DNA from 3 places in the Solibacillus sp. FSL K6-4121 genome. Region 2 is predicted to be linked to each of the others. Evidence: a T-box and tRNA genes for the amino acid it is inferred to sense, from the RefSeq annotation. Region 2 holds a T-box; the other regions hold tRNA genes.
What was found. The T-box of region 2 lies ahead of ileS (isoleucine--tRNA ligase). A T-box ahead of a tRNA ligase gene usually reads a tRNA of that ligase, here a tRNA-Ile.
Positions count from the first base shown of each region.

Region 1: it encodes a tRNA-Ile, which carries the amino acid that the T-box ahead of ileS (isoleucine--tRNA ligase) is inferred to sense. The anticodon was not compared.
Region 3: it encodes a tRNA-Ile, which carries the amino acid that the T-box ahead of ileS (isoleucine--tRNA ligase) is inferred to sense. The anticodon was not compared.

Region 1 covers NZ_JBBOCS010000001.1:1,081,744-1,086,145, reverse strand. Annotated here, with positions in the region: gene MHH95_RS05570 (S-layer homology domain-containing protein) at 1-904, shown strand, start outside; gene MHH95_RS05565 (MBL fold metallo-hydrolase) at 948-1,934, opposite strand; tRNA gene MHH95_RS05560 (tRNA-Glu) at 2,270-2,341, opposite strand; tRNA gene MHH95_RS05555 (tRNA-Asn) at 2,344-2,419, opposite strand; tRNA gene MHH95_RS05550 (tRNA-Ile) at 2,429-2,505, opposite strand; tRNA gene MHH95_RS05545 (tRNA-Phe) at 2,512-2,587, opposite strand; tRNA gene MHH95_RS05540 (tRNA-Asp) at 2,599-2,674, opposite strand; tRNA gene MHH95_RS05535 (tRNA-Ser) at 2,702-2,794, opposite strand; tRNA gene MHH95_RS05530 (tRNA-Ala) at 2,817-2,892, opposite strand; tRNA gene MHH95_RS05525 (tRNA-Pro) at 2,900-2,976, opposite strand; tRNA gene MHH95_RS05520 (tRNA-Arg) at 3,000-3,076, opposite strand; tRNA gene MHH95_RS05515 (tRNA-Leu) at 3,106-3,194, opposite strand; tRNA gene MHH95_RS05510 (tRNA-Gly) at 3,200-3,274, opposite strand; tRNA gene MHH95_RS05505 (tRNA-Lys) at 3,327-3,402, opposite strand; tRNA gene MHH95_RS05500 (tRNA-Thr) at 3,409-3,484, opposite strand; tRNA gene MHH95_RS05495 (tRNA-Val) at 3,494-3,569, opposite strand; rRNA gene rrf (5S ribosomal RNA) at 3,581-3,696, opposite strand; rRNA gene MHH95_RS05485 (23S ribosomal RNA) at 3,885-4,402, opposite strand, start outside.
Region 2 covers NZ_JBBOCS010000001.1:1,730,760-1,735,161, reverse strand. Annotated here, with positions in the region: gene ileS (isoleucine--tRNA ligase) at 1-2,193, opposite strand, end outside; T-box leader at 2,445-2,741, opposite strand; gene MHH95_RS08605 (DivIVA domain-containing protein) at 2,809-3,354, opposite strand; gene MHH95_RS08600 (YlmH family RNA-binding protein) at 3,450-4,238, opposite strand; gene MHH95_RS08595 (YggT family protein) at 4,380-4,402, opposite strand, start outside.
Region 3 covers NZ_JBBOCS010000001.1:1,249,716-1,254,117, forward strand. Annotated here, with positions in the region: rRNA gene MHH95_RS06330 (23S ribosomal RNA) at 1-103, shown strand, start outside; rRNA gene rrf (5S ribosomal RNA) at 168-283, shown strand; tRNA gene MHH95_RS06340 (tRNA-Val) at 295-370, shown strand; tRNA gene MHH95_RS06345 (tRNA-Lys) at 381-456, shown strand; tRNA gene MHH95_RS06350 (tRNA-Leu) at 543-631, shown strand; tRNA gene MHH95_RS06355 (tRNA-Arg) at 645-721, shown strand; tRNA gene MHH95_RS06360 (tRNA-Met) at 797-870, shown strand; tRNA gene MHH95_RS06365 (tRNA-Ser) at 904-996, shown strand; tRNA gene MHH95_RS06370 (tRNA-Met) at 1,050-1,124, shown strand; tRNA gene MHH95_RS06375 (tRNA-Asp) at 1,128-1,203, shown strand; tRNA gene MHH95_RS06380 (tRNA-Phe) at 1,209-1,284, shown strand; tRNA gene MHH95_RS06385 (tRNA-Gly) at 1,290-1,363, shown strand; tRNA gene MHH95_RS06390 (tRNA-Ile) at 1,376-1,452, shown strand; tRNA gene MHH95_RS06395 (tRNA-Asn) at 1,466-1,541, shown strand; tRNA gene MHH95_RS06400 (tRNA-Glu) at 1,546-1,617, shown strand; gene MHH95_RS06405 (S-layer homology domain-containing protein) at 1,957-3,537, shown strand; gene MHH95_RS06410 (helix-turn-helix domain-containing protein) at 3,652-4,402, opposite strand, start outside.

The DNA of each region.
Region 1 (4,402 bases), 650 kb from region 2:
TGCAAACGGTACCTTCCGTCCAAATCAGCCTGTAACTGAGCAGCAGTTTGCAAGTATTTTAGTCAGCTATTTTGATTTAGAGCCCGCGGCAGATGAGCTTCAAAAATATACTCCTAACGAAATTCCGTCTGATGGGAATTACAATACACTTGCTGCCTATGGGGTGCCGTTAAATGGCTATTTCCAAAATAGTATTCGAGGTGCTGTAGTAAAGCGTGGAACTGTTGCACAGGCGATTGCTTATATAGCAGATGGGCAAACAACTTTAAATAAGTCTATACAATTTCTGCTCACCCATGATATTTCGAATGGGCAAAACCCAAAGTATGAGCAAATCAACTTGCAACGCTTTTTCGGAGCATCGAATAATTTAACACGAGCTCAACTCGTTTCCCTATTCTACAAAATGCAAAGTAAAAACTTTTTTTATCGTTCACAAGTAGCAGAAGAGCGCTATGCTAATATAGGGTCAACTCCCCTATATAAAATGGCTAATGAAGCAAGGGACATGCTCGACCGTTCGTTACAAAGTGGACGAAACTGGTCTCCTGTAACAAATAAAAAACCGAAGAAAACGTGGGATGGAGAATATACGTACTTTTATACGTATGGAAAAGATGATTTAGATTCCCTGGGGCGCGTGCTTACAATTTCAAATAGTACGAAGGAGAATTTTAACGTAACCTACTATACATTTAATGGCTGGTCCTCTGGAACAATTGAAGGTACGGCTACTCTTACTTCTGAAACGAAAGCAAGAATGACCAAAACAGTTGAGGGAGAACGTTGCGTTATTGAATTTGAACGCGGATTGAATGACTCCATTAAAACAACAGAGTTTTATTGTGAAGCAGGTCGTGAACGTGATACAGATTATAACGGCACTCTTACAATGGAAAAATAAAATGGGAGCAGCCTGAAATTCTTTCTGGCGCTCCCATTTAGTATCAATCTTTCTTTAATTGAAAAATCCATTGCTCCTCTTGCCAATGACGTTCAACTATTCCACGCTCCTGTGCAAGCAATGTTAAGCCTATTATTTCAGAGATAATAAAGATAAAGTGCTTTGCAAAACGGGGACCGTAAATTGCTTCCCCAATAGCCTGTGCCGTTTGATGACCTTCACTTATTTTCTTTACGAGCTTTTGCAGTTTATATTCCGTCTTACTTAAACTGTTCTCAATGACATCATCTAAATTTTGAAAAACGGCTTCGTGCCCAGCAAAAACATACTGAATAGAAGAGTGCCTTACTTTTTCAATTGATTCAATATATTGCATTAACGGATTTATTATAATTCCTGCTTCGTCATGATCAATTAACGCATTTGTCATCCCGGAAGCCAATAAGAAATCCCCCGCAAATAGCCAACCGTTTTCTTTATCCCATAACCCAATAGAATCAGGTGAATGCCCTGGAACAGCTATTACGTGCAGCCCTCCAATTTGCTGTCCCTCTTCTAGTTGAAGAATAGCTGACTGCAACATTACTTTTTCTTTATTGCGAAGGGTGTTTTCCATTTTAGTCAACCGTTCAACTGCAAAATCCGTTACCCCATACTGTTTATATAATTCTTGGTAAAAAGTAAGCTTCTGCTGTAAATATTCTCCTTCACATTTTAAACGTGTAATGGCAATTTGACTGGCATATACAGGAATCGAGTATTCCTTTGTAAGCTTATTAACCAGTCCTGTATGGTCTTCATGAAAATGAGTAAGTATAATCCGTTTAATTTGTTTCATTTCAATCCTATAGTCACTTAATTTCTGGTAAAAAAACTGTTCAAATTCTTCCCCTTTAATGCCTGCATCTATGAGTGTATATTCGTTTCCATTCTGATATATATAACAGTTAATGCTAACCATACTACTATAATTCACTGGAAATATTATGGGATATACTGTTTTTCCACCAGCTTCTATAATTCCATCCATATGTATCTTCTCCCCACTTAAATGTGTTAGTAACTTATTGGTGCCTGCTGTTTCTATCGGGTTGAAACTATTAAAAAGCTAAAATAAGAGAAAAATTTCCCATTTTATTTCTATAATAGGACTAGTTTAGGGCGATAATAAAGACTATTTTTTACGTCCAGTTTGAATTAAGCAAAGTTTTTTCATCTATTAATTGTTTTTTATAATGAAATTTATTTTTAGAATATAAAACCATTCTATAGTATAAGCGTATTTCTACACTACTAGAAAACCTATCATTTTTATAAATGCAAAAAACACATTGCAAAATTGCAATGTGTTTTCTTGTGCATATATGACCCGTACGGGATTCGAACCCGTGTTACCGCCGTGAAAGGGCGGTGTCTTAACCACTTGACCAACGGGCCTATGGCTCCGAAGGCAGGACTCGAACCTGCGACCTGCCGGTTAACAGCCGGATGCTCTACCAACTGAGCTACTTCGGAATAATACTATGGTGGGCCTAAATGGACTCGAACCATCGACCTCACGCTTATCAGGCGTGCGCTCTAACCAGCTGAGCTATAGGCCCATAGTATGGTGGGTTTGGACGGAATCGAACCGCCGACACTTAGAGCTTCAATCTAATGCTCTACCAACTGAGCTACAAACCCATAAAAAAAAATGGCGGTCCCGACCGGGATCGAACCGGCGATCTCCTGCGTGACAGGCAGGCATGTTAACCGCTACACCACGGGACCAACATCATTAAGTAAAAAATATTAAAATGGAGGAGGTAGAGGGATTCGAACCCCCGCGCGGTGTTACCCGCCTGTCGGTTTTCAAGACCGATCCCTTCAGCCAGACTTGGGTATACCTCCAAAGGGAAATTATAAAAATAAATGGTGGAGCCTAGCGGGATCGAACCGCTGACCTCCTGCGTGCAAGGCAGGCGCTCTCCCAGCTGAGCTAAGGCCCCATAAGAATGGTCGGAATGACAGGATTCGAACCTACGACCCCTTGGTCCCAAACCAAGTGCTCTACCAAGCTGAGCTACATTCCGAATATGTCATTAAATAATATATATGGCGCGCCCGGCAGGAGTCGAACCCACAACCTTCTGATCCGTAGTCAGACGCTCTATCCAATTGAGCTACGGGCGCGCATTATTTACTTTATTAAAAAATAGAGTTGGTGCCGAGGGCCGGAATCGAACCGGCACGGTGATCACTCACCGCAGGATTTTAAGTCCTGTGCGTCTGCCAGTTCCGCCACCCCGGCATTTTTGGAGCGGAAGACGAGGTTCGAACTCGCGACCCCCACCTTGGCAAGGTGGTGTTCTACCACTGAACTACTTCCGCAAAATGCATAAGATATTTTTATCCTGACAGTATATGTAATTTATTTAAAAACTGGTGAGCCATGAAGGACTCGAACCTTCGACCCTCTGATTAAAAGTCAGATGCTCTACCAACTGAGCTAATGGCTCTCTAAATGGTGCCGGCGAAAGGAGTCGAACCCTCGACCTACTGATTACAAGTCAGTTGCTCTACCAACTGAGCTACACCGGCATTTAGAAATGGTGGAGGATGACGGGCTCGAACCGCCGACCCTCTGCTTGTAAGGCAGATGCTCTCCCAGCTGAGCTAATCCTCCATTTTATTTTAGCGAAGCGACGTCCTACTCTCACAGGGGGAAGCCCCCAACTACCATCGGCGCTAAAGAGCTTAACTTCCGTGTTCGGTATGGGAACGGGTGTGACCTCTTTGCCATCATCACTTCACTATTTTCGGCTTCCAATACACGGCGCTATCCTTCGTCAACTTCCCTCGCTCTTTCAGTCACGTACTTAAGTACGCTCCTTCCATCACTCAGTCGTTTCCTCGACTAGCTTGTGTCTATGAAACCCTTAGAAAAAATATTCATTCTTTCAAAACTGGATAAACGTTTCATTGAGTTGTGCAATAAAATGTGGTTAAGTCCTCGACCGATTAGTATTCGTCAGCTGCATGCGTCACCGCACTTCCACCTCGAACCTATCTACCTGATCGTCTTTCAGGGGTCTTACTTACTTGCGTAATGGGAAATCTCATCTTGAGGGGGGCTTCATGCTTAGATGCTTTCAGCACTTATCCCGTCCACACATAGCTACCCAGCGATGCCTTTGGCAAGACAACTGGTACACCAGCGGTGTGTCCATCCCGGTCCTCTCGTACTAAGGACAGCTCCTCTCAAATTTCCTACGCCCACGACGGATAGGGACCGAACTGTCTCACGACGTTCTGAACCCAGCTCGCGTACCGCTTTAATGGGCGAACAGCCCAACCCTTGGGACCGACTACAGCCCCAGGATGCGATGAGCCGACATCGAGGTGCCAAACCTCCCCGTCGATGTGGACTCTTGGGGGAGATAAGCCTGTTATCCCCGGGGTAGCTTTTATCCGTTGAGCGATGGCCCTTCCATGCGGAACCACCGGATCACTAAGCCC
Region 2 (4,402 bases):
TTTTCCTTCGATATATACAACGTCTTTTGCAATATCTAAATAGAAAGAAGATAATTCGATCGCTACGAAGTTATTCACTGTTGTATAAACTGTCGAGAAATCATAACGGTCATATGCAGCACGAACTGTTTTAATAACATCTTGTAAGCGCATATACATATATTGATCCATTTCACGTAAATCTTCATATGCCACACGGTCAGTCAGTTCGTTGAAGTCTGTAACGTTACCGTGCAGGAAGCGTAGTGTATTACGAACTTTACGGTATGTTTCAGAAACTTGCTTCAGCATATCCATTGAAATACGAACATCACCTGTATAATCAACAGATGCTACCCACATACGAATAATATCGGCACCATATTGACCCATAACTTTGATTGGATCAATCGTGTTTCCTAGTGATTTTGACATTTTGCGTCCTTCACCGTCTAATACGAAGCCATGTGTTAATAGGCCTTTATATGGTGCATGACCATTAATGGCAACAGATGTGATTAGTGACGAGTTGAACCAGCCACGGTGTTGGTCGGAACCTTCCAAATAAAGGTCTGCCGGATATTTCATACCGCGTTCTGCAAGTACACCTTGGTGCGATGAACCTGAGTCGAACCAAACATCCATAATGTCATTTTCTTTTGTAAATTTACCGTTCGGGCTACCTTCATGCGTAAAGCCTTCCGGTAATAATTCTTTCGCTTCGCGCTGGAACCAAATATTTGAACCGTGCTCACGGAATAATTTTGAAACATGTGCAATTGTTTCAGGTGTGATAATTGGTTCGCCATTTTCTGCGTAGAAAATTGGAATTGGTACACCCCATGCACGTTGACGGGAAATTACCCAGTCACCACGGTCACGAATCATATTGTAAAGACGTGTCTCACCCCATGCAGGTGTAAACTCAGTTGCAGAAACAGCATCTAATAACTCATTACGGAACATTTCTACAGATGCGAACCATTGTGGTGTTGCACGGTAAATTACTGGTTTTTTTGTACGCCAGTCATGTGGGTATGAGTGTTGGAATTTAGAAACGCTCAATAACGCGCCTTCTTCTTTTAATTTTTCAATTACAATTGGATTAGCTTTTTCATAGAATAATCCTTCAAAGCCTGGCGCTTCATCCGTGTAGCAACCACCGTTATCGACTGGTGATAAAATATCCAAGCCGTATTGTTTACCTACTTGATAGTCATCTTCACCATGACCTGGTGCTGTGTGTACACATCCTGTACCAGCTTCAGCCGTTACGTGCTCACCAACCATTACTAATGAATCGCGTTTGTAAATTGGATGCTCCGCTACGATCATATCAAGGTCTGCGCCTTTTACTTCCTGAACGATTTGCACATCTTCCCAACCGAATGTAGAAGCTAATTTATCTAATAAATCTTTCGCTACGATATATTTGCCGCCGTTTGCTTCAACTACAGCATATGTGAATTCAGGATTTACTGAAATCCCTAAGTTTGCTGGAATTGTCCATGGTGTCGTTGTCCAAATAACAAATTTTGCATCTGCAGGAACTACACCTTTTGCATCTTTAATTCCAAATGCTACGTAGATTGAATAAGATTCAACGTCTTTATATTCAATTTCTGCTTCTGCTAATGCAGATTCAGAAGATGGTGACCAGTAAACAGGTTTTAACCCTTTGTAAATATAGCCTTTTTCCGCCATTTTACCGAAAACTTCAATTTGGCGTGCTTCAAACTCCGGTTTTAATGTGATATAAGGATTTTCCCAATCACCACGTACACCTAGACGTCGGAATTGACCTTTTTGGTTTTCAACTTGTTCATAAGCATATTTTTCACAAAGCTGACGGAATTCTGCTACCGACATCTCTTTACGCTTAACACCTTTATTCGTTAACGCCTGCTCGATTGGTAAACCGTGTGTATCCCACCCTGGAATATAAGGTACATGGAAACCTGTCATCGATTTTTGACGATTGATCATGTCTTTTAATACTTTGTTTAATGCATGCCCGATATGGATATCACCGTTAGCATATGGAGGACCATCATGTAATACATAGTGTGGACGGTCTTTTGTGCGCTCTAACACCAATTTATTGATGTCCATTTCATCCCATTGTGCCTGAACTTGCGGCTCCTTCGTTGGTAATCCTCCGCGCATCGGGAAGTCGGTTTTCGGCATTAATAACGTATCTTTATACTCTACCATTTAAAATTCCTCCTAATTATCTTATTGATTGCTGATTGTTGATTTCCATTCCGGGTCGGGGGCCAACACGATGTTGGTCACGAATGCGTTGTCACAGGACGTGACGATTTTAGCATTCGTTCCATCTCCCCTCCATTCCAATCAACGTTTAAGCAATTGATTTAGCGTTCTATACTAATCATAATTTTATTAACGCTCTAAAGGATTTGGATACTTTTCAAACAACAAAAAAGCCCCTCCATCCCTTATAGAAAAGGGACGAGGAGCATTAGTCTCGTGGTACCACCCTAAATTCGCTAAAAATATAGCCTCATTAGACACTGTAACGTCGTGTTCTACGAAATAGCTTACTTAACAATTACACTTTAGCTTTTGCCAGAGGAATTTCTTTATTTCGGAGGTGTCTTGGACGCCTGCTTCATAAAGTTGTAATTTCAGCTATTTAGCTCAGGAGTGATTTTCATTTTAACCTGCTTCGTTCGAGCTCTCACCGTCCTCGAATCGCTAAACCACAATGTTAAATTTACTGTCTCCGTCAACGCATGATGCATTATGCATCCTATTCATTATTTTTCAGTATATGAAAAGGCTAGATGAAATGTCAAGCCCCCACTATTAATAGACCGCATTTTCATCATTTTGACTATCTTCATTAGTCTCATGACGATTATTATCCTGTATTTCCGTTAAATCGACATCATATTCTAACAAACGATCCCAATCATCCGTATTTAACAAATCTAGTTGAGCTTCTACCAGCATTTTAAAACGATTACGGAAAACTTTAGATTGCTTTTTTAATTCGTCAATTTCAATTGCAATTTTTCGTGCTTTTGTTAAGGCATCATTTACAATACGATCTGCATTTTTCTCGGCTTCTTTGACGATTAATTTTGCCTCTTTTTCTGAGTTGCGACGTACTTCACCCGCAGCTTCCTGTGCAACGATAATCGACTTTTGTAATGTTTCTTCCAAAGAATTATAATGATTCATTTGAGTAGACATCATTTTCACTTTCTCTTCCAGATCCTTTTTCTCACGCAAAATAATTTCATAGTCTTTAATAATCTGATCTAAAAACTCATTTACTTCGTCTTCAGCGTATCCACGGAATCCACGCGTAAATTCTTTATTATGTATATCAAGAGGGGATAATGGCATATCGTTCTACTCTCCTTTTTTACGTATGTTCTTAAGAGTATTATAATCGTTTCTCTAATGAATAACATCATATTTCCCCAAAAACAGATGAAAATTTATACTTTTTGCTCTAAACGTCCTACTTGCAAACGTATTTTATCTTTTTTCGTTCGCCCTTCTGTCATAATGACTTTCATGCGTCCATAGCCGCGCGCAGAAATAATATCCCCTTCTTGTAATTCGAAGGCGACCGCTTCACGCACTGTCCAATTTACTTTCACTTTGCCGGCCTGAATTAAACTTTGCGACTTTTGACGTGAAATATTTGTAATTGTTGCAAGTACTACATCTAAACGCATTGAAGACACTGTATGTGAACTTTCACTCCATTGTTCCTCATTTAGAATATATGGCGTATCCGGGTTTAAAACTTCAGCATGCACCTTTACTTTGCCAATTCCCGATAAATTCGCTCTCACATAATCTGCTATTTCTGTCGCCAATGCAAATTGAACTGTATTTTCACTAAGTCGTATATCCCCAAACTTTCCACGATCCAAGCCAATGGACAAAAGTGCACCTAATACATCCGGATGGCGGAGCTGCACAAATTTTGATGGATAACTTAACGAATAAACTTCTATTTGAAAATCTGATTCTTCCGGTTGTAAATAGGAAGGCGCAATCAGCATTCGCTTGCGCTCTGCATCTTCAAAAACTCCTTCTGTAAACACTTGAAGATCTTCCGATTGCTGAATGATGGATTGAACTATAAATCGTTGGCGCGGATCTAAAAAATCAGTCAGCTTTGGGGCGTAACGATCCTCTACTTCACGTTGCCAACCGATTACTTGCTCAATAAATGGCTGCTCATCTTTCCGGAAATGTTGTATTAAATGCTCCATCACCATGCCTACTTTCTTATAGAATGTCTTTCTATTTTTTCCACTTTTCTTTTAAAATAAACTTCTCGTAAAACATTAATTCTATATTTCTTTATTAAAATAAAGAAAACTCCTACATTGGCAGGAGTTCTTGCAACTATATTATAAGAAAAATGCTAGTACGC
Region 3 (4,402 bases), 480 kb from region 2:
AAGTAAGTAAGACCCCTGAAAGACGATCAGGTAGATAGGTTCGAGGTGGAAGTGCGGTGACGCATGTAGCTGACGAATACTAATCGGTCGAGGACTTAACCACATTTTATTGCACAAATTCAATGAACCGTTTATCCAGTTTTGAAAGAATGAAATTCTTTCAATAGTGAAGTGATGATGGCAAAGAGGTCACACCCGTTCCCATACCGAACACGGAAGTTAAGCTCTTTAGCGCCGATGGTAGTTGGGGGCTTCCCCCTGCGAGAGTAGGACATCGCTTCGCTTATTTTTTTTGGAGGATTAGCTCAGCTGGGAGAGCACCTGCCTTACAAGCAGGGGGTCGGCGGTTCGAACCCGTCATCCTCCACCATTTTATGCAAGAGCCATTAGCTCAGTTGGTAGAGCATCTGACTTTTAATCAGAGGGTCGAAGGTTCGAGTCCTTCATGGCTCACCAGTTTTTTATAAACTATATACTGTCAGAATAAAAATATCCTATGTATAGCTTATTACTGAAGTAGTTATTACTTCTATATTATAAATGCCGGGGTGGCGGAACTGGCAGACGCACAGGACTTAAAATCCTGCGGTGAGTGATCACCGTGCCGGTTCGATTCCGGCCCTCGGCACCATTTTTAATAATAAGCGCCCGTAGCTCAATTGGATAGAGCGTCTGACTACGGATCAGAAGGTTGTGGGTTCGACTCCTGCCGGGCGCGCCATATATATTAATGTAGCTTGCTTGAGAATATCAGCAATAAATAACCACATTAAAATTAAGATAAAATAATACTTATGGCTACCTAGCTCAGCTGGCTAGAGCATTCGGTTCATACCCGAAAGGTCGTGGGTTCGACTCCCTCGGTAGCCATCTTATGGATTTATAGATTCATCTAATTATTTTGGAGGTATACCCAAGTCCGGCTGAAGGGATCGGTCTTGAAAACCGACAGGCGGGTAACACCGCGCGGGGGTTCGAATCCCTCTACCTCCTCCATTTTATCTATATGGTATTAATACATATTTAAGCAAGAGAAGAAATAATATTGTCGCGGGGTGGAGCAGTGGTAGCTCGTCGGGCTCATAACCCGAAGGTCACAGGTTCAAGTCCTGTCCCCGCAACCAAATGGTCCCGTGGTGTAGCGGTTAACATGCCTGCCTGTCACGCAGGAGATCGCCGGTTCGATCCCGGTCGGGACCGCCATTTGTGGGTTTGTAGCTCAGTTGGTAGAGCATTAGATTGAAGCTCTAAGTGTCGGCGGTTCGATTCCGTCCAAACCCACCATTTATGCGGGTGTAGTTTAGTGGTAAAACCTCAGCCTTCCAAGCTGATGTTGTCGGTTCGATTCCGATCACCCGCTCCAGTTTTTTAATAAGGGCCTATAGCTCAGCTGGTTAGAGCGCACGCCTGATAAGCGTGAGGTCGATGGTTCGAGTCCATTTAGGCCCACCAAATAATTCATTATTCCGAAGTAGCTCAGTTGGTAGAGCATCCGGCTGTTAACCGGCAGGTCGCAGGTTCGAGTCCTGCCTTCGGAGCCAAATAGGCCCGTTGGTCAAGTGGTTAAGACACCGCCCTTTCACGGCGGTAACACGGGTTCGAATCCCGTACGGGTCATTTTAAAGCATGTAGCATAGGCTGCATGTTTTTTATTTTTGTCAGGAATACGATGCTATTGCTTTGGTTCAAAATTAAAGATAAAAAATGAAAAAATAAAATTTTATTGAAACATAACATACCTATTACCAATCCATACTATAAACAATAATCAGAAAATAAAAATTCATTTAACATCTTAAAGTTGCGACTCAATAATGTTTCTCCTCCAATATTGGAAGCATTCTATAAAGTAAGGGTTAAATATCCACAAGTGGTATTAAATAACCTTATATATTATTTGAAAATAACTTCCTTTCTATTCTAAAAAACCTATAATTAATAGCAGGAGGTTAAAAAATGAATAAAATATTTAGTGCATTACTAACATTGATTCTTATAATATCAATGTCTTTACCAGCAACCACTGCACAGGCGGAACAGGTCTTTACTGATGTACCGCCAAAGCATAGTAACTATAATGATATAGCTTATTTATTAAATAAAGGTATTATTTCTGCAGACAAAAAAGCGTATGGTGTGAAGGATATTGTGACGCGTGAGGAAGTAGCAGTCATGGTAGCAAAGGCTGTCGGACTGGATGGTACAAAACGTGCCACGAAGTTCAAAGATATACCCAAAACACATGCCAATAGTGGCTATATTCAATCTGCTGTGGAAGCAGGGATTATCAACGGCTATACAGATGGTACGTTTAAGCCGACGACAAAAGTAACGCGTGGACATATGGCGGCGTTTATTGCACGTGCATTCGATCTGCCTAACGGTACGAAAACTTTCAAAGACGTGAAAAAAGGGCATACTGCATATGAAGCCGTGAGCCAATTAGCAGCAGCAAAAATTACAACCGGTTATGAGGATGGTACGTTTAAACCAGCCAATAATTTAACGCGCGCACATATTTCTGCCTTTCTAGCACGAGCAGTGAAATATCAGGAAAACCTAAACTCATCGAAAAAAATGAAAGTCCACTTTTTAGATGTAGGACAAGGGGACTCGATATTCATTCAGGCGCCAAATGGTAAAACAATGCTTATAGATGCCGGGACAAAGGATTATGGCAATACAGTTGTTTCGTACTTAAAAGCACAAAATGTGAAGAAGCTCGATTACATTGTCGCAACTCATCCTGATGCAGATCATATCGGCGGGTTAAATGCAGTTATTCAAGCGTTTGAGGTAGGGGAGTTTATCAACAGTGGTAAATCTCATACAACAGTGACGTATGAGAAATTACTGGAAACTGTTTTAAGTAAAAATATCCGCTATAAAGAACCAACTGTTGGGGAAACAATTAATTTAGATAGTGAAGTAAAAACACAAGTTTTAGCAGTTGATGCAAAGACAAGTAACACAAACGATGCATCCATTGTATTGAAGCTTACGTATAAAAATGTATCATTTTTATTAATGGGTGATGCTGACACTGAAGTAGAGGCACAAATCTCAAAGGCATATAATGTGTCGGCAACGGTATTAAAAGCGGGTCATCACGGATCAAGTACAAGTAGCTCACTGTCATTCTTGAAAAAGGTTAAGCCTGAAGCGATTGTTTTAAGCTACGCAAAAGACAACAGCTATGGTCATCCACATAAAGAAGTGGTGGCAAATATTAAAACAATCGGTACAAAAGCTTATGCAACAGCTGAGGCAGGTACAATTGTTGCTACAACAAATGGTCAAACGTATTCGATTAATGCAAAAGAATTCATTGTACCGATAACAACACCAACACCAACAACGCCTACGAAACCAATAGGTGATGTAAGCTCAGGTATTTACGTTATTCCGGGAGCACCGACTTCATTTAAAAACTGTACAGAAATGCGTAAATATTACCCTTCTGGTGTCAGCTCATCTCACCCTGCTTATGCAGCAGCAAGAGACGGGGATAAAGATGGTTGGGCTTGTGAATTATAATAGTAAACAGGTAAAAGGGTGGCCAATTAAGGGCATCTGTCATTAAATAAAGCGCACCGGTTCATTTAAAGAATCGGTACGCTTTTTTATTTGGAAGAAGTTAACCTAGGAAATTTACGAGTTACTTAATCGATACTTGTTAATTTCCTTTTGCATGTGACTATATAATTCATGTTCTTCGATAGTTTCCAATATTAATAACCCCCGCTGGATATAGTCGGCACCTTCTTCTTTTTGATTTAAATTATATAGGCAAATTCCTTTGCGTATATAGACGATAGCCATTTGATAATGCATTTTAAAACTTTTTACTTTAGGTATAAGTAGATCAAGTTGCTGCAAAGCTTTATCTTCTAATTTATCCTTTATTAACATTAAGCTATAATTCAGTCTGAAGTTAACTTCTATACGGTTAATTGATTGGAAATCTTTATACTTTTTAAGGGATTTCTCGACATATTCAATTGTTAAATGGGCTACTTCTACCGGGAAAAGGAAGAAAATAGCGTTTATTATATATAAGTCCTTTATAAATAGTTGTTCTTTGTTAGAAAAGAAATCTAAAAAGTGAAGCGCCTGAGATTTGTTGAAATATATATCCTCATTTCGAAAAGCTTCTAATAAAAATTTCGAAATTTGATGAAGGAAAGCAATTGTTGATTCGTTCCTTACTTCCAAATATTTTTCACACTTATCAATGAACTCTTCCAATGAATTAGTATTTGTAACAGAAAATCTAAAAAACTCACGGTACAGTTTTTCTTCTTCTGTATAGCTATAGCCGTTTGCGATAAAGAGTACTTCCTCCAAATCGATATTAAGATTATTCAAGATACCTATTAATGCTTGGGTAGGGATATCTGCA